Regions from separate parts of the Streptomyces sp. NPDC004732 genome, predicted to be linked through region 3. Evidence: riboswitches for the same ligand, from Rfam matches in the RefSeq annotation. Region 3 holds a riboswitch; each other region holds the start of a gene.

The links. Region 3 has a riboswitch for thiamine pyrophosphate ahead of thiO (glycine oxidase ThiO). Riboswitches for the same ligand answer to the same signal wherever they lie in the genome.
Region 1: it holds a riboswitch for thiamine pyrophosphate, as region 3 does, so the genes downstream of both, thiC (phosphomethylpyrimidine synthase ThiC) here and thiO (glycine oxidase ThiO) in region 3, are expected to answer to the same signal.
Region 2: it holds a riboswitch for thiamine pyrophosphate, as region 3 does, so the genes downstream of both, ABZV77_RS18105 (thiamine ABC transporter substrate-binding protein) here and thiO (glycine oxidase ThiO) in region 3, are expected to answer to the same signal.

What each region holds. Positions count from the first base shown of each region.
Region 1 covers NZ_JBEXJR010000008.1:392,207-399,897, reverse strand. The annotation lists gene ABZV77_RS25665 (LacI family DNA-binding transcriptional regulator) at 1-364, shown strand, start outside; gene ABZV77_RS25660 (metallophosphoesterase) at 606-1,661, shown strand; gene ABZV77_RS25655 (hypothetical protein) at 1,842-2,732, shown strand; gene thiC (phosphomethylpyrimidine synthase ThiC) at 2,829-4,616, opposite strand; TPP riboswitch at 4,609-4,764, opposite strand; gene ABZV77_RS25645 (YibE/F family protein) at 4,836-6,248, shown strand; gene ABZV77_RS25640 (SsgA family sporulation/cell division regulator) at 6,301-6,738, opposite strand; gene ABZV77_RS25635 (helix-turn-helix domain-containing protein) at 6,842-7,576, opposite strand.
Region 2 covers NZ_JBEXJR010000005.1:581,540-589,230, reverse strand. The annotation lists gene ABZV77_RS18125 (response regulator transcription factor) at 1-497, shown strand, start outside; gene ABZV77_RS18120 (maleylpyruvate isomerase family mycothiol-dependent enzyme) at 534-1,334, opposite strand; gene ABZV77_RS18115 (ABC transporter ATP-binding protein) at 1,405-2,433, opposite strand; gene ABZV77_RS18110 (iron ABC transporter permease) at 2,433-4,043, opposite strand; gene ABZV77_RS18105 (thiamine ABC transporter substrate-binding protein) at 4,121-5,206, opposite strand; TPP riboswitch at 5,283-5,399, opposite strand; gene rlmN (23S rRNA (adenine(2503)-C(2))-methyltransferase RlmN) at 5,462-6,568, opposite strand; gene ABZV77_RS18095 (phosphatidate cytidylyltransferase) at 6,661-7,691, opposite strand, start outside.
Region 3 covers NZ_JBEXJR010000022.1:78,714-86,404, forward strand. The annotation lists gene ABZV77_RS40255 (deoxyribonuclease IV) at 1-854, opposite strand, end outside; gene pknB (Stk1 family PASTA domain-containing Ser/Thr kinase) at 913-2,871, opposite strand; gene ABZV77_RS40265 (thiazole synthase) at 2,973-3,767, opposite strand; gene thiS (sulfur carrier protein ThiS) at 3,774-3,986, opposite strand; gene thiO (glycine oxidase ThiO) at 3,983-5,197, opposite strand; TPP riboswitch at 5,195-5,308, opposite strand; gene ABZV77_RS40280 (FAD-dependent oxidoreductase) at 5,526-6,689, shown strand; gene ABZV77_RS40285 (Rv2175c family DNA-binding protein) at 6,788-7,153, shown strand; gene thiE (thiamine phosphate synthase) at 7,251-7,691, shown strand, end outside.

The sequences.
Region 1 (7,691 bases), on a different contig from region 3:
CGACCGCCTGCTCGCCAGGCCCGACCGCCCCGACGCCGTCTACGGCCTCTTCGACCCCAACGGCACCGATCTGCTCGCCGCCGCCCGGCGGTACGGCCTGCGCGTCCCCGACGACCTGCTGCTGGTCTGCTGCAGCGAGTCGACGGTGTACGCCACCACGGAACCGCCCATCACCACGCTCTCGCTCAAGCCGCGGCGCATCGGCACAGCCGTCGTCCAGCTCCTCATCGACGCCATCGAGGGCCTCGATTCGGGGCGTCCCGTCGAGCAGGTGATACCGACCGAACTGATCGTGCGCACCTCGTCCGAGCGACGTCCGCCGCGCACGACGGTCAGCCCGCCCCGCTCGCCCGGCTCCGGCTGATCGCTCCCGTCCACACTCCCGGCCCGGGCAGAGGTCGGCATACTCCCCGCCACCAGCGGGGAAACCTCTGCCCAATTCGGGAGAAAAGCGCGGTGAACCGGGGTCCGGCACCGATTCACCACCCCTGGTGCACCACACAGCGGGAGCCGCATTCCTATGATGGGCGGACGACACCGCGGGCCGCTGCGACCAAGCAGTCCGATCTCGGTGCAGATGCGGCGCAATGGTGGTGGAGGGGTCGATGACTCAGGGGGCCGGTCAGGGACCCGATGTGCGGACGGCGACGCTTCGCGACTTCCGCGTACCCGCGTACGTCCATGAGACGACCGTTCCCGCTCCGGTGAGCCCAGGGACTCAGGGCGTGGCGCCGGACGAGGGGTACACCCCCACCCAGCGCGATCTGCCCGTCATCAACCGTGGCGACACCGTCCAGGTGCAGGTCATGCCGGAGCCCCCGCAGCCGCGGGTGAGCGAGGAGCACGGCCCCCTGTTCGTCGTCGGGGATGTGCACGGCTATCTGGACGAGCTCGTCGCGGCCCTCCAGGAGCAGGGCCTCATCGACGCCGAGGGCAACTGGTCCGCGGGCAATGCGCGCCTGTGGTTCCTCGGTGACTTCACCGACCGCGGGCCCGACGGCATCGGCGTCATCGACCTCGTGATGCGGCTGTCCGCGGAGGCCGCCGCCGCCGGCGGCTACTGCAAGGCCCTCATGGGCAACCACGAGCTGCTCCTGCTCGGCGCCAAGCGCTTCGGGGACACCCCGGTGAACTCCGGCGCGGGCACCGCCACCTTCCAGGCCGCCTGGCTCCTGAACGGCGGGCAGAAGACCGACATGGAGCGTCTGGAGGACCACCACCTGCAGTGGATGGCCCGCCTCGACGCGATGGAGGAGGCCGACGGCCACCTGCTCGTGCACTCCGACACAACCGCCTATCTGGATTACGGTGACTCGATCGAGGCGGTGAACGACACCATCCGCGAGACACTTACGCGCAACGACGCCGACGAATGCTGGGACCTCTTCCGCAAGTTCACCAAGCGCTTCGCGTTCCGCGACGAGTCCGGCCCCTCGGCCGTCCGCGAACTTCTCGACATGTACGGCGGCACACGCATCGTCCACGGTCACAGCCCCATCCCCTACCTCCTGGGGGACGTCGGCTCCGAGGACGAGTCGGACGGCGGCGGCCCGGTCATCGAGGGCCCGCACGTCTACGCCGACGGTCTGGCCATCGCCATGGACGGCGGAGTGACCATGGCCGGAAAGCTACTGGTCTGCCAACTCCCCCTGGGTATCTGAGCGTTCTCTGGGCAGGTGCCCCCCTACACGATCACGCTGGCCAGGGGGGCAATTTCCGGAAACCCCCTGTCACCGCGTGCCGTCACGGCTCTACCATCGGCTTATCCGTAGCAGGCTCCCCTCCGTTTCTGCCCAACGGCTCGTAGCCATGCGAGCCTCAGCCCTACGGAGCATCGGGGGATGCACATGAACAGCGCTCCACACCTGCTCAATGAGGACCGCCCCGAGTACGAGCGGATCCTCGATGAGGCGCTGCGCACCGCACCAGACCGTCCCGAACTCGCCGCAGTGGGCCAGCGGCTCAACACCGAACAACTGCGCACCATGGCCCTGAACGCGACAGCACTGATCACGGCCGCTGCCGCGACCGAGTACGCGCACTACGTGAAGGTTCGCGAGGAGTTGCGCGAACCTCGACCGACGTCCACTTCGATCCGCGAAGGGAGCGGACAGAGCGCCGCGGAGTCGGGTTCCGGCGGCGTCAGCCTCGCCACCACGATGGGCGAGGTAGCCGAGCCGGCAGCAGCGGGAGCCGGGGCGATCGCGGTCGTCGCGGTCCTCGCACCCGTCCTCGCGGGGACGGCCGCCGCGATCTTCCTGCTCGTCGGCTACATCCTGAAGATGCTCAACCCCGAGCCCGCCTTCGCGGACACCCTGCTCACCGCGGGATGGCTGTTCGGCGCGCTCACCGCCGGGGGCATCCTGGTCGCCGCGGGCGGTCTGCTCCTGACCGCCCTGCGCAACGGCTCCACCTCGCTCCAGGCAGATCTGCACGGCGAGCGGTACGAGGCGGTGTCCCGCGCCAGGGAAGCCTGGGGCCAGGCGCTCCTCGACCGGGGCATCGTGCCGTTCCTGCGCGAGGCCCTGACGGAGCCGGGCGGTGCATCCGCCGCCCGCACGCCGTCAGTGCACCCGAGCGGTTCGGCAGCCAACGGCCGCATGCCGCAACTCGGCTATCACCGGCCGGGATTCAGCAGCCCGGACGGCGGCCGGACGGGGCCGCGGCCGAGCTACTCGAGCCCCGACTTCTCCAGCCCCGACTTCGGCGGGCCCGACCACAAGCCGGAGTAGCGGATCGGCCGAACCGCAACGCTTCGGGGCTGCGACACCGCTTCGTGGCCCCGCCACCGACCGGGGGCGGGACCACGGAGCCTGAGTCACTGGGCCTCAGTCGGCGATCGGCAGATAGACCCGGTTGCCCGCGGCCGCGAACTCCTTGGACTTCTGCTCCATCCCCGCCTCGATGTCCTCGGAACCGAGGTCACCGCCGTGCTGGCGCCGGATGTCCTGCGAGATCTTCATCGAGCAGAACTTCGGCCCGCACATCGAGCAGAAGTGTGCCGTCTTCGCGGGCTCGGCCGGCAGGGTCTCGTCGTGGAACTCCCGTGCCGTGACCGGGTCGAGGGCCAGATTGAACTGGTCCTCCCAGCGGAACTCGAAGCGTGCGTCCGAGAGCGCATCGTCCCAGTCCTGTGCGCCCGGGTGCCCCTTGGCGAGGTCCGCCGCGTGCGCCGCGATCTTGTACGTGATGACACCCGTCTTCACGTCGTCGCGGTTGGGCAGGCCCAGGTGCTCCTTGGGCGTGACGTAGCAGAGCATGGCCGTGCCCCACCAGCCGATCATCGCGGCGCCGATGCCGGAGGTGATGTGGTCGTAGGCGGGCGCGATGTCCGTGGTGAGCGGGCCGAGCGTGTAGAACGGCGCCTCTTCGCAGATCTCCTGCTGGAGGTCGATGTTCTCCTTGATCTTGTGCATCGGGACGTGACCGGGGCCCTCGATCATCGTCTGTACGTTGTGACGCTTGGCGATCGTGTTGAGTTCCCCGAGCGTCCGCAACTCGGCGAACTGCGCCTCGTCGTTGGCGTCCGCGATCGATCCGGGCCGCAGACCGTCGCCGAGCGAGTACGTCACGTCGTACGCCGCGAGGATCTCGCAGAGGTCCTCGAAGTGCTCGTAGAGGAAGCTCTCCTTGTGGTGCGCGAGACACCAGGCGGCCATGATCGAGCCGCCGCGCGAGACGATGCCGGTCTTGCGGCGCGCGGTGAGCGGCACGTACGGGAGGCGCACTCCCGCGTGGACCGTCATGTAGTCCACGCCCTGCTCGGCCTGCTCGATGACCGTGTCCTTGTAGATCTCCCAGGTCAGCTCCTCGGCCTTGCCGTCGACCTTCTCCAGGGCCTGGTAGAGGGGGACGGTGCCGATCGGCACGGGGGAGTTGCGCAGGACCCACTCGCGGGTGGTGTGGATGTTGCGGCCCGTGGAGAGGTCCATGACCGTGTCGGCGCCCCACTGGGTCGCCCAGGTCATCTTGTCCACCTCCTCCTCGATGGAGGAGGTGACCGCGGAGTTGCCGATGTTGGCGTTCACCTTCACCAGGAACTTCTTGCCGATGATCATCGGCTCGATCTCCGGGTGGTTGACGTTGGCGGGAATCACCGCGCGGCCCGCGGCGACCTCTTCCCGCACGATCTCGGGGTCCATGCCCTCGCGGATCCCGATGAACTCCATCTCGGGCGTGATCTCGCCGCGCCTGGCGTACGCGAGCTGCGTCACCGCCTGGCCTTCGCGGCCACGCCGCGGCTGGCGGGGGCGGCCGGGGAAGACCGCGTCGAGGTTCTTGAGCCCGCCGCGGGGCGAGGTGTGCTTGATGCCGTCGTCCTCGGGACGCGGCGGTCGGCCCACATACTCCTCGGTGTCGCCGCGGGCGATGATCCAGTTCTCCCGCAGCGGCGCCAGGCCGCGGCGGACGTCGGTCTCCGCCGACGGGTCGGTGTACGGGCCCGAAGTGTCGTACAGGGTGACGGCCTTGCCATTGGTGAGGTGCACCTGGCGGACCGGCACACGCAGGTCGGGGCGCGAACCCTCGACATACGCCTTGTGCCAGCCGATGGACTTCCCGGCCTCGTCGCTCTGGTTCTGCGTCGAGGCAGGCGTGCGTGCGTCCGATGTGGTCATGAGACCTACTCCCTACGCCGGCATTACCCGGTAACAGGTTCGGCGGTCGACGCAGCGGCTTCCGTACGGTTCGTGCACATCTCGTGCCGATTCGTACGAAGGTCAGCGCCCTCTCAGCCCGGTGCTCCGAGCTCCCGCGATTGCAAAGGTGGCTCCACGCTAGCGTCATGTCGGGCGCGCTGAACAGAGGGCCCCTCCCGTTCTTGCGATGATCGGGCAGTGACCACCACAGAGCCGCCGCCCCCGCCGCCCTCGCAGCCGCCTGTTTCCGCGACGCCTCCGGAGGGGCACGGACACGGGCATTCCCACAGCCACGGCCCGGCCGCGCCGGTCTCGAAGCATCTGCGCAAGGTCATCGCCGCGGTACTGATTCCCTTCGCCACCGCGGTCGTCGTGGGCCTGATGGTGCTGTGGCCGGGTGGCACGCCGAGCCACGAACGCACCGGCGTCGGATTCGACCGGCAGACACAGTCGGCGAAGGTCACGAAGGTGCGGGAACTGCCCTGCAAGGACCTCAGCCCCTCGCAGACCCCGCCGAACGGTGACACCTCCACGGCCGAGGGCCAGTCCGCACAGTCCGCGGCGACGGGCACCTGCAAGAAGGCGACGGTCGAGGTGGCCAGCGGCGACGACAAGGGCCGCACCTTTACGGAGATCATCCAGCCGGACTCGCCGCGCCAACTGAAGCAGGGCCAGCAGGTGGTGGTCGCCTACGAGCCCAAGGCCCCCGAAGGCCTGCAGTACTCCGTCATCGATGTGAACCGCAAGATGCCGATGGCGCTGCTCGCCGGCATCTTCGCGCTCGCCGTCGTGGTCGTGGGCCGACTGCGCGGCGTGATGGCCCTGGTCGCACTCGCCATCAGCTTCATGGTGCTCACGTTCTTCATCCTCCCGGCGATCCTCCAGGGGTCGAATCCCCTGGTCGTGGCGGTGATCGGGGCGAGCGCCATCATGCTGATCGCGCTCTATCTCTGCCACGGCCTGACAGCCCGGACATCGGTCGCGGTACTCGGCACGCTCATCTCCCTCCTGCTCATCGGCCTGCTCGGCTCGCTCTTCATCGGCTGGGCCGCGCTGACCGGCAACACGGACGACAACACCGGCCTCATTCATGGCCTGTACCCGTCCATCGACATGAGCGGCCTGCTGCTCGCGGGCGTCATCATCGGCTCGCTCGGTGTCCTCGACGACGTGACGGTCACCCAGACCTCCGCCGTCTGGGAACTGCATCAGGCCAATCCGACGATGGGCTGGCGTGGCCTGTACCGCGCGGGCATCCGCATCGGCCGCGACCACATCGCCTCGGTCGTCAACACCCTCGTCCTCGCCTACGCGGGTGCCGCGCTGCCCCTGCTGCTGCTCTTCTCCATCGCGCAGTCCAGCGTGGGCACGGTGGCCAACAGCGAGTTGGTCGCCGAGGAGATCGTGCGCACCCTGATCGGCTCGATCGGCCTGGTCGCCTCCGTACCGGTGACGACGGCGCTGGCCGCCCTGGTCGTCTCGGCGGACCGCACCACCGGCTCCGGCTCCGCCACGGGGGCAGTCGTGGGCAGCCGCGACGGAGGCGGTGTGACCGGCGGCGGGGCGATCCGGGCGCCCCGCGGGGGGAAGGGGCGGCGCCGCAAGCGCTAGATCCCCAAATGCATCAAAATGCCATCAGCCTGCGCCTGTTGGCGTCATCGGCTCAACCCGCGTTCTGCTCTTCTCCGAGGATCCGGTCGAGCGCCTCGTCGAGATGGGTCTCGAAGTCGGCGAGCGCCCGCTCCTGCCCCAGCGGCACCAGCTTGTCCGTACGGTCGAGGAAGGCGAGCAGCGGAGGGATGCCCACCCTGAACCGCGCCTGATCGGCGCCGACCTGAAGCCTGATCAGGGCCTCGTCCAGCATCGCGGAGTCGGTGGGTTCGACGCGCACATCCCCGTCCCCGCACGGCCTGCCCACCCCGTCGACCAGCAGCTCCCGCCCGAAGGTCCAGGTCACCGGGGCGTCCCCCGGCAGATGGAACGTCAGCCGCACGGCATAGGGGTCCGCGAGCTCGTAGCGCAGCTCCACCGGGATGCGAAACGACAGCTCCTCGGAAACAAGGAAGCTCATCATGACCTCTGCCTGCACCGTCTCGCCCATCGCGCCCTACCCCGTCACTTGGCCCTCAAGTGGCCAGGAACCAGCTCCCTGACACATCTGGCATCTTGCTTAACGTGAGCACCAGATCACAAGGAGTGAGTTTTCAGATGCTGATAGAGAAGGCGAGTGTCCCTAGTAGCTTTCCGATCTCCCGCTGCAACTTTTCGGCCGCCGGCAGCAGTCGATCGGCTTGCGAGGAGGGTACGGAAATGGCCATGGTCGCCGCGGTGTCCCCGGCCATGATCGGGACAGCCGCGCAGAGCGTCCCGAGCGCGTACTCCTGGCGCTCCACGACGGGCCGCATGCGCTCTATCGCGTCGAGCCGCCGGATGAACGTGCGGTCGTCCCGGACCGAGTAGCGCGTGATCGACTGAACCGGGTAGCGGTCGAGGTGGTCCTGTCTTGCCTTGTCGTCGAGCTGGCCCAGCAGGCACTGGCCGATCGCGTGGGCATGTCCCGTCTCCCGGAAGTCCGCCCATTCCTCGACGGCGGGGTTGCCCGGGGTGTCCGCGACGGCCATGACTTCGATCTCCCCCTCCCGGTAGACGGCGAAGTACACGGGGACGCCGATGGTGTCGCGCCAGTGCGCCAGGGTCTCGTCGATCCTTGCGCGTCGGTTCTGCTGCGCTCCGCTGCTGCTCAGCCGCTCGGCTGCCTCGCCGAGCACGAACACGCCCTTGTCCCGGCGCAGATAGCCCTCGTGGGTCAGGGTGCGGAGCAGGTGGTACGCGGTGGGGAGCGCGATTCCCGCCTCCCGCGCCAACTGCTTTGCGGGCGCCCCGCTCTGGTGCGACGCGGCGGCTTCCAGCAGGCGCATCGCCCGCTGGACGGAACCGATGAGGGTCGGCCCGCCGACGGGGTCCGTGCCGGTGGCGGAGTCTGTGCCCGTGACAGAGTCCGTGCCGGTGGCGGTGGTGGGGTCCGTGCCGGCCGGTGATGTGGTGGCGTCGACC
Region 2 (7,691 bases), on a different contig from region 3:
CGCACATGAACGGCATCGACGCCGCCCGCGAGATCCTCGCCGCGTCCGAAGGCGCGACGAAGGCGCTGATGCTGACGACGTTCGGACTCGACGAGTACGTGTACGAGGCGCTGGCGGCCGGGGCCTCCGGCTTCCTGCTCAAGGACGCCACGTTCCCCGAACTCCTGCACGCGGTGCGGGTCGTGGCGGCCGGTGACGCGCTGCTCTCCCCCGAGATCACCCGGCGCGTGGTCGCGGAGTTCACCCGTCAGCGGGCCGCCGCGCCCCCGGCCCCCGCGGGTGACGTCGACGGGCTCACCGCCCGCGAGGCCGAGGTGCTCGTCCTCATCGCGCAGGGCCTGTCGAACGCGGAGATCGCCCAACGGCTCACGATCACCGACCACACCGTGAAGACGCACATCAACCGCCTCTTCACCAAGATGGGGCTGCGCGACCGGGCGCAAGCGGTGATCCTCGCGTACGAACTGGGGCTGGTCAGGCCGTCGGCGCCCAGGTGACGCGGCCGCTGGAGCACTGGACCAGCCGGACCTCGGTCAGCCGAACGAGGCCCGCTCCAGCCAGAAGTCCAGCAGCTCCCGCTCCCCCAGGACCTCCACGTACCCGCTGTCCAGCGGCCGCCGACGGTAGAAGGCGAGCAGCACCTCCGTGAGCGGGCCGCGCAGCGCAACCGTCGCCTTCGCGTGGCCGCGCCGCCAGGTGAACCCGTCGTCGCCGAACTCGATGAGCCACTCGGCGTCGAGGCCCGCGGGCGCGTCGGTCGCGTGCAGGTGGATGCTGCGCCCCGCGCCCCTGAGCTCGGACGCGCTGTCCTCGGGGTCGGTGCGCTGCGCGTGCGCGACGAGGTCCAGCCATTCGTCGATCGCGTCCGCGGCGACGTCGGGCTCGACCTCGTACGCGATACCGGCCGCGATGGCCGCGTCGGCGCGGTGCACGGCCAGCTCGTGCGTCATGCGGCGCGCCCAGAACGCGGCGCTCCGGTCGTCGGCCCACGACCAGACGGCGGCGTCGGCGCCCGCGGTGCGGAACGTCGTCGCGCCGAGCTCCGCGGTGCGGGCCAGCCAGGCGTCCAGGGCGGCCGGATCGTCGCGCTCGGGGCCCTCGGGGCCCTCGCACTCCGGGATGTCCTCCTCCGGGATGTCCTGCTCGGCACGCGTCGCGACCAGGCGCTCGCTCCAGCGCACCGCGCCGCCCATGTGCCGCACGAGCTCGGCCAGTGTCCAGTCGGGGCAGGTCGGCACGGTGACCGAGAGGTCGGCCCCGGTCAGTGTGGTGCGCAAGAGGTCGAGCTGCCGGGCGACTTCGTCGCAGTACCGCTCGTGGCCGAGTGTCGTCATGGCCGAACACTAGATCGACACGGGCTGAATGACACCCGCGTTTAGCACCTCGCTGTTCGAGCCGCCGCACTCAGCCGAGCACCACCACGTCCTCCGCGTCGAACCCGACGCCCACCGTCTCCCCGACCTCCGGCGCCCGGCGCAGCGCGCACGCCGCCTCCAGGCGCGGCCCCTCCACCGGCTGCAGATGGACGGCGACATGGGTGCCGCGGAAGGTGCGCGCCGTGACCACGCACGGCAGCCCGTCCTCGGCGGACACGAGCCGCACCCCGGCAGGCCGCACCAGGATCTTGTGCTGCCCGGCCGGGACGCCGTCGGGGACGGGGACCTTGCCCCACACCGTGTCGGCGGCCGCGCCCTCCACGGCCGCCCGCACGACGTTGTCGAAACCGAGGAAGCGCGCCACGAACTCGTCGGCCGGGCGCTGCCACACCTCCAGCGGGGTGCCGGACTGGGCGATCCGCCCGTCCCGCATGACGACGACGCGGTCGGCGAGCGCGAACGCCTCGCCCTGGTCGTGCGTGACGGCCAGCACGGTCGTGCCCAGCTCGTCGAAGAGTTCCCTGAGCTCGACGACGAGGCGCTCCCGCAGCGAGCGGTCGAGCTGGCCGAGGGGCTCGTCGAGCATCAGGAGCCGGGGCCGCGGCGCGAGCGCCCGCGCCAGCGCCACGCGCTGCTGCTCGCCCCCGGAGAGCGAGGCGACCGCGCGCCGCTGCGCCTTGGGGAGGCCGACGAGGTCCAGCAACTCGGCGACCCGGTCGGCCTGTTCGCCGCGCGAGGCGCCGTGCATGCGCAGCCCGAAGGCGACGTTGCCCGCCACGTCGCGCTGCGGGAAGAGCTGGTGGTCCTGGAACATCAGGCCGACGCCCCGCTTGTGCGCGGGCACCCCGCGCTGGTCGCGCCCGCCCAGGAGGACCTGACCGGCATCGAGCCCCTGCAGCCCGGCGACCGCCCGCAGCAGCGTCGACTTGCCGCTGCCGCTCGGCCCGAGCACACAGACGATTTCGTGCTCGGCGACATCGAGGTCGACGGCGTCGAGCACGGCCCGCGCCCCGAAACGCACCGTCGCGTCCCGCAGGCTCAGCAAGGCGTCCGTCATCAGAACTCCCCCGTGGTGCGGTCGGTCCGGACGCGTTCCAGGAGCAGCAGGGACACCGCGCACACCACCATGAGAATCGTCGAGAGGGCCATCGCCTGGCCGTAGTTGAGGTCACCCGCGCGGCCGAGCAGCCGTGCCACGGCGACCGGCAGCGTCGGGTTGTCGGGCCGCGCGATGAAGACCGTCGCCCCGAACTCGCCGAGCGAGACGGCGAAGGCGAACCCGGCGGCGATCAGCAGCGCCCGCCACACCATCGGCAGGTCGACCTCGCGCCACGCCCGCAGCGGCGACGCCCCGAGCACGGCCGCCGCCTCACGCAGCCGCCCGTCCACCGCACGCAGGACGGGCAGCATGGTGCGTACGACGAAGGGCACACCGACCAGGGCCTGGGCGAGCGGCACCAGGATCCAGGAGGCCCGCAGATCCAGCGGCGGCTTGTCGAGTGTGATCAGGAACCCGAAGCCGACGGTCACCGCGGAGACGCCGAGCGGCAGCATGAGCAGCGCGTCGAACCCGCGCACGAGTCGGCCCGCGCGCCGGGTGAGGGCGGCGGCCGCGAGCCCCCCGATCAGCACGGCGATGGCCGTGGCCACGACCGCGTACTGCAGTGAGTTCCAGATCGCCTCGATCGGCGGCACCAGGAAGGCACCGCCGTCCGCCGAGGTGAGCTCCCTGTAATACGCGAGCCCGAACCCGTCGGGGCCATCGAAGGAGCGCTGGATCAGCACACCGAGCGGCAACAGGATCAGCAGGGCGATCGTCGCCATGACGAACCCGAGCAGCGTCCACTGCCCGGCGCCGCGCGGCCTGCGCGCCACCGCCGAGGCGTCGACGAGCTTCAGCGCGCTCTCGCGCCGCCGCACCGTCCATGCGTGGATCGCCAGGATCAGCCCGACCGCGGCGAACTGCACGAGGGTCAGGACGGCGGCCGTCGGCAGATCGAGGAGCTGCGCGGTCTGCCGGTAGATCTCCACTTCGAGCGTCGAGTACGCGGGACCGCCGAGGATCTGCACGACGCCGAAGGAGGTGAAGGTGAAGAGGAAGACCATGAGCGCGGCCGCGGCCACCGCCGGTGCGAGCGCGGGCAGCGTCACCGTCCGCCACGACCTCCAGCGGGAGGCGCCGAGCATCCGCGCGGCCTCCTCCTGCCGCGGGTCGAGCTGCGACCACAGCCCGCCCACGGTCCGTACGACGACCGCGTAGTTGAAGAAGACGTGCGCGAGCAGGATCGCCCACACCGTGGTGTCCAGGCGTACGCCCCACAGCTCGTCGAAGAGCCCGCCCCGCCCGATCAGCGCGAGGAAGGCCGTACCGACGACGACCGTCGGGAGCACGAAAGGAACGGTGACGACGGCCCGCAGCACCCGCTTGCCCGGGAAGTCGAAGCGCGCGAAGACATACGCGCCGGGGAGCGCGATCAGCAGCGTGAGCACCGTCGACGCGAGCGCCTGCCAGGTGGTGAACCACAGCACGTGCCGGATGTCGGACTGCCCGAGGACGTCCGTGATCCGCCCGAACTGCCAGCCGCCGTCGATGTGCAGCCCGCGCGCGACGATCGCCGTGACCGGGTAGGCGAAGAAGAGCGCGAAGAACGCGACGGGCACGGCCATCAGGCCGAGCCGCGCCGCGCTCCCGCGACCGGACCCGCCACGAAGGCGGGACTTGGCCGTGTCGTCGGCTCCTTCGGTTACTTCAGTACGAGCGAGGTCCACGACTTGATCCACGGCTCGCGGTTGTCGGCGATCTTCTTCGGGTCCAGCGTCTCGGGCTTGTCCACCGTCACGCCGTGCTCCGTGAACAGCTTCGGCAGCTTGGTGCCCTCACGCACCGGGTTCACGAACATCTTCAGCGGCATGTCCTCCTGGAACTCCTGGCCCGCGAGGAAGTCGAGGAGCGCCTTGCCGCCCTTCTCGTTCCCTGCGTTGCTGAGCAGGCCCGCGTACTCGACCTGGCGGAAGCAGGTGCCGGTCGCGACGCCGGTCGGCGCCTGCTTCGGCTGCGGATCGGCGTAGAGGACCTCGACGGGCGGCGAGGAGGCGTAGGAGACGACGAGCGGCCGGTCGCCCTTGGCCTTCTTGCCGCCCGCGGACCCGGAGAACTCCTCGTTGTAGGCCTGCTCCCAGCCGTCGACGACCTTGACGCCGTTGGCCTTGAGCTTCTTCCAGTAGCTCTCCCAGCCGTCGTCCCCGTACTTGGCGGCGGTGCCGAGCAGGAAGCCGAGGCCGGGAGAGGAGGTCGAGGCGTTCTCGGTGACAAGCAGGTTCTTGTACGCGGGCTTCGTCAGGTCCTCGAAGGACTTCGGCGGCGCCAGCTTCTTGTCGGCGAAGTACTTCTTGTCGTAGTTGACGCAGATGTCACCGCTGTCGACGGGCGTGACCCGGTGCTTGTCCCCGTCGGCCCGGACCGCGGGCTTGATCTTGTCCGAGCCCTTGGCCTCGTACGACTGGAAGAGCCCGTTGTCGAGCGCCCGGGACAGCAGCGTGTTGTCGACCCCGAAGAAGACATCGCCCTGCGGGTTGTCCTTGGAGAGGATCGCCTTGTTCACGGCGGCGCCCGCGTCACCGTCCTTGAGGACCTTGACCTTGTACCCGGACCGCTTCTCGAAGTCCTGCAGCACGTCCTTGGAGACGTTGAAGGAGTCGTGACTGACGAGCGTCACGCTCTTGGAGTCGGCCTTCCCCGACCCGCCGTCGGAGCTGCCGCACGCGGAGACGGCGACGAGCCCGATGCCCACCGCCACGGCGGTGAACGAGACCTTCTTGGTGGTGCTCACTGAATTTCCTCCTGGGTGACCAGGAGAAGACGCGGCCCCGCCCGCGCACCGACGGCACGCGGGCAGGGCGCTACAGCTTGAGTGATGCCCGAACTTCCTACCCAGAATGACCTGGGCGAGGTTCAGAGGGTCTGCGGCCCACCTGTCCAAGGTGCCGCACTCTCAGCGCTGTGGCGCTCCCCTGTCGGAATATGCAGATGTGTGTACTCGTACGGAGCCGTACGCCCGCCAGACTACCTCTCGCCTGCCGCTCGCCTACCGCTCGGCAGCGGCGAGCTGGCCGCACGCCCCGTCGATCTCCTGACCCCGGGTGTCCCGAATCGTGACCGGCACACCATGGGCGGCGATGGCCTCCACGAAGGCCTTCTCGTCCTCGGGCCGCGAGGCCGTCCACTTCGAGCCCGGCGTCGGGTTCAGCGGAATGAGGTTCACGTGCACCGGCTTGCCCTTGAGCAGCCGCCCGAGCCGGTCACCGCGCCACGCCTGGTCATTGATGTCGCGAATCAGCGCGTACTCGATGGAGAGCCGGCGCCCGGACTTGGCCGCGTACTCCCATCCGGCGTCGAGCACCTCCCGCACCTGCCAGCGCGTGTTCACCGGCACGAGGGTGTCGCGCAGCTCGTCGTCCGGCGCGTGCAGCGAGATCGCGAGGCGGCACTTGAAGCCCTCGTCGGAGAACCGGTGGATGGCGGGCACGAGGCCCACCGTCGACACGGTGATCCCGCGCTGCGAGAGACCGAGCCCGTCGGGCTCCGGGTCGGTGAGGCGGCGAATGGCCCCGGCCACCCGGTTGTAGTTGGCCAGCGGCTCACCCATGCCCATGAACACGATGTTCGACAGCCGGGCAGGCCCACCAGGAATCTCGCCGTCCCGGAGCGCCCGCATGCCGTCGACAATCTGATGCACAATCTCACCGGTGGACAGGTTCCGGTCGAGACCGGCCTGCCCCGTGGCACAGAACGGGCAGTTCATGCCGCAGCCCGCCTGCGAGCTGATGCACATGGTGACCCGGTCCGGATACCGCATGAGCACGGACTCGACGAGCGTCCCGTCGAAGAGCCGCCACAGCGTCTTGCGCGTCGTGTCGTCGTCACAGCTGATGTGCCGCACCACGGACATCAGATCGGGCAGCAACGCCTCGCGCAGCTTCTCGCGCGCCCCGGCCGGGATGTCGGTCCACTCGGCCGGGTCGTGCGCATACCGCGCGAAGTAGTGCTGCGAGAGCTGCTTGGCACGGAACGGCTTCTCGCCGATGGCGGCGACGGCTTCCTTGCGCTCGGCGGGCGTGAGGTCGGCGAGGTGCCGCGGGGGCTTCTTGGCACCGCGGGGCGCGACGAAAGTGAGTTCTCCGGGTACAGGCATGGTCCTTCCAGTGTCGCAGACATACGGCAAGGGGCCCGCCGCCCTGTGGACAACGGACCCCTCACGCACATCTACGCAGGTCAGACCAGGTATCAGCCGGTGCCGACGAAGGCCACGAGGAGCAGCCACACCACCGGCGCCGTCGGCAGCAGGGAGTCCAGGCGGTCCATGATGCCGCCGTGGCCGGGCAGCAGCGTGCCCATGTCCTTGATGCCGAGGTCACGCTTGATCATCGACTCGCCGAGGTCGCCGAGCGTGGCGCTCGCCGCGACCGCGAAACCGATCACGAGACCCTGCCACCACGCGCCGTCGTCGATGAGGAACTGCAGGCACAGCGCGCCCGCGGCCATCGCGAAGGTGACTGCGCCGACCAGGCCCTCGCGGGTCTTGCCGGGGCTGATGCGCGGGGCCAGCTTGTGCTTGCCGAAGCGCCAGCCGATCGCGTACGCACCGGTGTCGCTGACCACGGTCAGGAGCAGGAAGGTGAGCACCCGCTGCGGGCCGTCGTCCGCGGTGAGCATCAGCGCCACGAAGGTGGCGAGGAAAGGAACGTAGAAGGCGGCGAAAACCCCCGCCGTGACGTCCTTGAGATAGCCCTCGGGCGGCTCGGTCATGCGCCAGACCAGGACGGCGAGCGCGGTGAGGGCCATCGCGACCCACGCGCCCTCGGCCCCGCGGACGTATCCCGCGACGACCATCGCCGCGCCGCCCACCGCGAGCGGCACGAGCGGCGCCTTGATGCCCTTGCGCTCCTCCAGGCGGGAGGTGAGCTCCCAGAGGCCGACCACGACTGCGACCGCTATGACGCCGATGAAGACGGCCTTCACGATGAACAGCGACGCGACGATGACCGCGCCGAGTCCTACACCGACTCCTATGGCTGCCCCGAGATCGCGGCCCGCGCTCTTCTTCTGCGGTGCTGCCGGGGCGGGCTGCGGCTGTGGTGCGCTGGGCATGGGCTCCTGCGGAGGCTCGTCACGGAACAGGGGGCCGCCCATCCGAGTGGCCCCCCGGTCGTCGTCCTGGTCTCCGCCGTTCACGGGTACGTCGGGCACGATGGGCATGGGCTGCGTCTCAGACGGAAACAGCGCGTCCTGCGCATCGTACGCGGGACCTGGCGGGG
Region 3 (7,691 bases):
ACGTCCGCCGCATGTCCTTCCTTGCCGCCGGGCGTCTCGATGATGAGCGGCACACCCTCCGTGGCGGGGTGGAGCATCAGCTCGCGGAAGGGCTCCTCGCCGATGTGGCCGGTGCCGATGTTCTCGTGGCGGTCCTTGTGGGCGCCGACGACGTCCTTGGAGTCATTGGCGTGCACGAGCTTCAGGCGGCCCTCGCCGACCGTGTCCACGAGGAGGTCCAGGGTCTGCTTCATGCCGCTGGGGCCCGTCAGGTCGTGGCCCGCCGCGAAGATGTGGCAGGTGTCCAGGCAGATCCCGAGCTTGGGGTGGGAGTCCAGCGCCTCGAAGTACGGGCCGAAGTCCCAGGTGCGGGAGCAGAGCGAGGAGCCCTGGCCCGCCGTCGACTCCAGGAGCAGGAACGGGTCGTCGTCGTGCGTCAGCTCGTCGAGGAGCGGCAGCATGCGGTCGCGCACCTGCTCCAGGGCGACGGCGCGCTCCCGGCCGCCGGTCGCGGAGCCGGTGTGCACGACGACGCCGAGGGCGCCGATCTCGCGCGCCCGGCGCAGCGAGTGGCGCAGGGAGTCCACGGACTTGTCGACGGTCGCCTCGGTGTGCGAGCCGAAGTTGATGAGGTACGGCGCGTGGACGTACGCGGGGATCCGCTCGGCGGCGCAGGCCGCGCGGAACTCCTCGTCCTGCTTCGGGTTGCCGGGCGGGGTCGCCCAGCCGCGCGGGTTGGCGACGAAGACCTGGACGGTCTCCGCGCCGAGCTCACGGGCGTACGAGAGGCCGACGGAGGCGAGTCCGCCGGCCACCGGGACATGGCCGCCGACGGGGTTGCGGGACGTTGCGCTGGGGGACTTGTTGCTGCTCACGCCGTCAAGGGTGGCACGCGCCCGGGGAGGCCCCCGCAGGGGTCCCCGGGCGGGAGGCTCAGCGGATCGTGATGGTGATCGTCGAATTCTTGGGAGCGGTGTCGCCGCCGTCCACCGACTGCTTCTTGACGGTGTCCCCGAAGATGCCGAGCAGGCCGCGGTCCTCGTCGACCTCGAAGCCCGCTCCCTCCAGCTTCTCCGTGGCCTCGTCGACGCTCATGCCGGTGACGTCGGGGACCTCGATCATCGGCGGGCCCTTGGAGATCGTCAGCTCGACCGTGTCACCCTCGGCGATCGTCTTGTCCGCGACGGGCGACTGCGCGGCGACATCGCCCTTGTCCTCGTCGGAGTTGACCCGCGACGGCGCGATCTCGACCTTCAGGCCCGCGTCCTCGAGGTCGGCGGTGGCGTCCTCCTCGGACTCGCCCGTCACGTCGGGGACCTCGACCGGGCGGCCCTTGCTGACGACCAGGGCGACGGCCGAGCCCGCCTTGCGGGTGAAGCCCGCCCGCGGGTCCGTGCTGATCACGGAGCCCTTGTCGATGTCCTCGTTGAAGCTCTTGGTGACCATGCCCGGTTCGAGTCCGGAGTTCTCCAGCTCCTTCTTCGCCTTGGCCAGCGGGATGTTCTTGACGTCCGGGACCTTCACGGTCTCCGGGCCCAGCGAGATGGTCAGGGTCACCCCGTCGTTCTGCCGGATGCGGGCGCCCGGCGCGGGGTCCGTGTTCATCACCGTGCCGCGCTTGTCCGTGTCGCTGTAGGTGCGCTTGATGCCCTTCACGTCGAGCCCGGCGTCGTCCAGCCGCTGCTTCGCCTGCGCTTCGGTCTTCGCCAGGAGCGGCGGGACCTTCGTGAACTGGCCCGAGTTGATGTACCAGACGCCGGTGCCGATGCCGAGGGCGAGCAGGACGCCGGCTATGACCACGAGGGTGCGGCGGCGCGGGTCGAACCGCCTGCGGGAGGCGCGGGCGGGGGCGGGCGGAGCGGGCGGGCCGGGGGGCGGAGTCGCCAGGATGCTGGTGCGGTTCAGCGCGTCCTGGCCGCCCTGCTCGCCGTCGGTGGGCAGCGGGAGCTGGACGGGGCGCGCCGCGCGCGGGATCACGCTCGTGCGGTCCTCGGAGCCGTCCTGCGCCGCCGCGTGCGCCTGCGGCGGCACCGCGTCGAGCTGCGCCTCGGTCAGGGTGGCCCGCGCCTCCCTGAGCTGGGCGAGGAGCGCCACCGCGTCGTACGGACGGATGTCGGGGATGCGCGCCGTGGCGGAGGCGACCAGCTCGTCGAGGGCGAAGGCGAGCCCGGGGACGGCCGCCGACGGGGGCGGCACGTCCTCGTTGAGGTGCTGGTAGAGGACCTGGGCGGGGGAGTTCCCGGAGTGCGGCTTGGCGCCGGTCAGCATTTCGTAGAGCACGACCCCGCAGGCGTACACGTCCACGCGGGTGTCCGCCGTGCCGTGCTCGATCTGCTCGGGGGCGAGGTAGGAGACGGTGCCGAGGACGGTGCCCGTCGTGTTCGTGACGGTGTCCACCGCGCGGACGAGCCCGAAGTCGGCGACCTTCACCCGGCCGTCGTCCCCTATGAGGACGTTCTCCGGCTTCATGTCGCGGTGCACGAACCCGGCGCGGTGCGCGGCGCCGAGCGCGGCGAGGACCGGCTCCAGGATGTCGAGCGCGGCGCGCGGCTGCAGGGCCCCGCGATCGCGCAGGACGTCGCGCAGGGTGCAGCCCGCGATGTACTCCATCGCGAGGTAGACGTACGACCCGTCCGTGCCCTGGTCGAAGACGCCGACCACGTTCGGATGCGAGAGGCGGGCCACCGACTTGGCCTCGCGGATGAACCGGTCGACGAAGGAGGCGTCGGCCGCCAGCGTCGGGTGCATCACCTTGAGCGCGAGCACGCGGTCGAGGCGGGTGTCCACGGCCCGGTAGACCGTGGCCATCCCGCCGACCGCGATGCGCCCGTCGATGCGGTAACGGCTGTCGAGCAGCTGCCCGACGAGCGGGTCCTGAAGGGTCGTGTCCACGCAGGGGAGTCTACGAGCCGCCACGGACACCTCGTCCCGGGCGGGCGCCCCCACGCCCGGACTGCAGCCGAGCTGTAACAGGCGGAGCCCCCGGGGGGTACTCAGAACGCGGGGCGCTCCGGGTCGAGGCGCGGCATGCCCTCGGCGGGCGACGACGCCTCGGCGAAGTGCCGTCGCGGAATCCGCCCCGCCCGGTGCGCCAGGCGTCCGGCCTCGACCCCGTGCCGCATGGCCTCGGCCATCAGGACCGGCTCCTGCGCCCGCGTCACCGCGGAGGCGAGCATCACGCCCGCGCACCCCAGCTCCATCGCGATCGCCGCGTCGGATGCCGTGCCCGCGCCCGCGTCGAGGATCACCGGCACGCGCGCGTGCTCCACGATCAGCTGGAAGTTGTGCGGATTGCGGATACCGAGCCCGGAGCCGATGGGCGAGCCGAGCGGCATGATCGCCGCGCAGCCCACGTCCTCCAGCTTCCGCGCGAGCACCGGGTCGTCGTTCGTGTAGGGCAGGACCGTGAAGCCGTCGTCCACCAGGGTCTCGGCGGCGTCCAGGAGCTCGACCGGATCGGGCAGCAGGGTGCGCTCGTCGGCGATCACCTCCAGCTTCACCAGGTCGGTGCCGAGCGCCTCACGCGCGAGCCGGGCGGTGAGGACCGCCTCGCCCGCAGTGAAGCAGCCCGCGGTGTTGGGCAGGACGCGGATGCCGAGCCGGTCGAGCACGGAGAGCACCGAGCCCTGGACGCCCGGGTCGAGCCTGCGCATCGCGACGGTGGTCAGCTCCGTGCCGGACGCGACGAGGGACCGCTCCAGGATGTCGAGGCTCGGCGCCCCGCCCGTGCCCATGATCAGGCGCGAGGAGAGGGTGAGCCCGCCGATGACGAAGGGGTCGTCTGCCATGGTCGTTCAGCCTCCCTGGACGGCGGTGAGTACTTCGACGCGGTCGCCCGCGGAGAGCGCCGTGGTGGGCCACTGCGCGCGCGGGACGACGGTTTCGTTGAGGGCGGCGGCGACACCGGAGTGCGCCGAGGAGAGGGTGGCCACGAGGGCGTCGAGCGTGGTGCCCGAGGCCACATCGCGCTCTTCCCCATTGACGGAAACGGCGAAAGGCGTGCTCATGCGGGCTGCTCCGTGACGTGCTGGGTGCGGGGCGGGGCGAGGGTTTCGGGGGTGGCGCCGTCGAAGCGGCGCGGGGTGAACGGGAGTGCCTCTTCGGGGAGTTCACCCGTGGTCAGGGCATGCGCCATGACGTCACCCGTGACGGGCGTCAGCAGGACGCCGTTGCGGTGGTGCCCGGTGGCCAGGTGGAGTCCGGCGAGCCGCGTGGGGCCGAGCATCGGCGCGTTGTCGGGAGAGCCCGGGCGCAGTCCCGCGCAGGTCTCGGTCAGGGGCAGCTCGGTGATGCCGGGCACGAGTTCGTGCGCGTCCCGCAGGAGTTCGTACACGCCGCCCGCGGTGACCGTGGTGTCCCAGCCGAGCTCCTCGCTGGTCGCGCCCACGACGAGCTCGCCGTTCTCGCGCGGCACGAGGTAGACGTGGCTGCCGCGCACCACGGCCCGCACGGTGCGGCTCAGGAACGGCGCGTACGGCTTCGGCACCGTCAGCCGCAGCACCTGGCCCTTCACGGGCCGCACGGGCGGCAGGACGTCGTCGGGGACGCCCGCGAGGCGCCCGCTGAGGCTGCCCGCCGCCAGCACGGTCAGGTCCGCGCCCAGCTCGGTGCCGTCCGCGAGGACGACGCCGCGCGCCCGGTCCCGTACGACCGAGAGGCGCTCGGCCATGGCGCGGTGGAAGACCACACCGGCCCGCTCGCAGGCCACCACGAGCGCCCCCGCGAGCCGCCGCGGGTCGATCTGGTGGTCGCCGTCGACCCGCAGCCCGCCGCGTACGCCCGGCGCGAGCATCGGCTCAAGACGGCGGCACTCGCGGCCGGTCAGCCACTCGGACGCGAGGCCGGACCGGCGCTGCAGGTCGTGCAGTTCGCGCAGGTGGGCGCGGTCGTCGGAGTCCAGCGCGACGGCGAGCGTGCCGCACGCGCGGTAGCCGAGGTCGTGCCCGGTCGCCTCGGCCAGTTCGGCGGCGAAGGCGGGGTAGCGGCGGGCGGATTCGACGTTGAGGCCGAGCAGGGTCTGCTCGCCGTAGTGCAGTTCGGTGACGGCGGCCAGCATGCCCGCCGCGACCTGGGCGGCGCCGCCGCCGGGAGCGGGGTCCACGACCGCCACGGACAGTCCGCGCCCGGCGGCCCGCCAGGCCGTGACCAGGCCGATGATGCCGCCTCCGACGACCAGGACGTCAGAGGCGGCGGATGGTGGTGTCGTACGTGAATGCATGGGCGTCCAGCCCCTCCCTTCGCCGGCATGACCCGGATCAGGTTCGTACGGTCGGAGGCCGTCCCAGCCTCCCTCTCAGCCCGGTGCGTCCGGGCTCCCGCGAGTGCTCTGCACGGGCCACCCTAGCCCGTCGCTTCGTGCGGCAGTAGGGGAGCTGTCCGGGTATGGGCGGTGACGTTGTGTCAGAGATCTCCCCGACCACATCTGAGGGCGCCCTCGACAACCGCCCTAGAGTGATCGGGTGAGCGAGCAGCAGAGGCAGAGCGAGCAGCAGCAGCGCGGGAAGCCGCGACAGGCGGAGCGCCACGTCGTCATCGTCGGCGCGGGGATGGCCGGGGTGCAGACCGCGGTGGCCCTGCGCGAACAGGGTTTCGCGGGCTCGGTCACCCTCGTAGGGGCCGAGCCGCACCAGCCCTACGACAGGCCGCCGCTGTCCAAGGCGGTACTGCTCGGCAAGGCGGAGGGATCGGCCTTCGACATCGACTTCGAGGCGCTCGGCATCGAGCTGAGCCTGGGCCGCGACGTCACCGGGGTGCGCCCCGACGCCCATGAGTTGGACACCGCCGACGGCCCACTCCGGTACGACGTCCTGGTCCTGGCGACCGGCGCCGAACCGATTCGGCTGCCCGGCACCGAAGGCGTCCCCGGGGTCCACCTCCTGCGCACCCTGGACGACGCCGAGCGGCTGCGCCCGGTGCTCGCGGCGCAGCACGACGTGGTGGTCGTCGGGGCGGGCTGGATCGGCGCGGAGTTCGCGACGGCCGCGCGCGAGGCGGGCTGTTCCGTCACCGTCGTCGAGGCCGCGGGACGACCGCTCGCGGGGGCGCTGCCGGAGGAGGTCGCGGCCCCCATGGCGGGCTGGTACGCGGACTCCGGAGCGGTGCTGCGCACCCACGCGCGCGTGGAGAGCGTCGAACCCGGCGTCGTCGTCCTGTCCGACGGGACCAGGCTGCCCGCGGGCGCCGTCGTCGTCGGCATCGGGGCGCGGCCCGCGACGGGCTGGCTCGCGGGCTCCGGCATCGAGCTGGGCAGCAACCGCGAGGTCGTGGCCGACGAGGGCCTGCGCACCTCGGCGCCCGATGTGTACGCGGTCGGCGACTGCTCCTCCTTCCCCTCGGGCCGGTACGGCGAGCGGCTGCTCGTGCACCACTGGGACAACGCCCTCCAGGGGCCGCGCACGGTGGCGGCGAACATCATCGGCGAGACGCCCGCCGCGTACGACCCCGTGCCGTACTTCTGGTCGGAGCAGTTCGGCCGCTTCGTGCAGTACGCGGGTCACCATGCCGGGGCGGACGAGATGGTGTGGCGGGGCGACCCCGGCGGCATGGCCTGGTCGGTGTGCTGGCTGCGGGACGGCGCCCTGGTCGCGGTCCTCGCCGTGGGCCGCCCCAGGGACCTGGCCCAGGGCCGCAAGCTGATCGAGTCGGCCGCACGGCTGGATCCCACGCTGACGGCGGATCCGTCGGTGCCGCTCAAGAAGGCGGTTCTGTAGCGGGGCGGCAAGGCCGTTCTGTAGCAGGACGACAAGGCCGTTCCGTAGCGGGACGACGCCATCCGGTGCGGGCCGCCTGCCAGAGATACGCTGGACCCGTGACCGAGATTGACGCAAAGACTGATGCTCTCGTCCCCGACTGGCTGCACCTCCCCGACATCGCGGAGATGCTGGAGATCGAGGTGACCCGCGTGCGCCAGCTGGTCAAGGAGGGCCAGCTGATCGCTGTGCGCCGCGGTGAGAACCGTGCGCTCCAGGTGCCGGCCGCCTTCATCGACGGCGACAAGGTCGTCAAGGGCCTCGCAGGCACCCTGACGCTCCTGAGGGACGACGGCTTCTCCGACGAAGAGATGCTCGAGTGGCTCTTCACCCCCGACCCGACCCTGCCCGGCACCCCCGCGCAGGCGCTGAGCGAGAATCGCGGCACGGAGGTGAAGCGCCGCGCCCAGGCGCTCGCCGTCTGAGCAGGCGCAAGGCCGTTTGACCTGAACACATCGTCCGGCGTGCGGGCCGCGTGACACCACGCGGCCCGCACGCCACCGACAACGGGGGGACTTCTCCATGGCCGCCGACCACCGCGACCGGCTCGCCGACGCCCGGCTCTACCTGTGCACGGACGCCCGCAGGAGCCAGGGGGACCTCCCCGAGTTCCTCGACGCCGTCCTCGCGGGCGGCGTCGACATCGTGCAGCTGCGCGACAAGGGCATGGAGGCCGCTGAAGAGCTCGAGCACCTCCAGGTCTTCGCGGACGCCGCCCGGCGGCACGGCAAGCTCCTCGCGGTGAACGACCGCGCGGACGTCGCCCACGCCATCGGCGCCGACGTGCTGCACCTCGGCCAGGGCGACCTGCCGGTCCCCGCGGCCCGCGCCATCCTCGGCGGCCGCGACGACGTGCTGATCGGCCGCTCCACCCACGCCGAGTCGGAGGCCGCCGCGGCCGCCGTCCAGGAGGGTGTGGACTACTTCTGCACGGGCCCGTGCTGGCCCACGCCGACCAAGCCG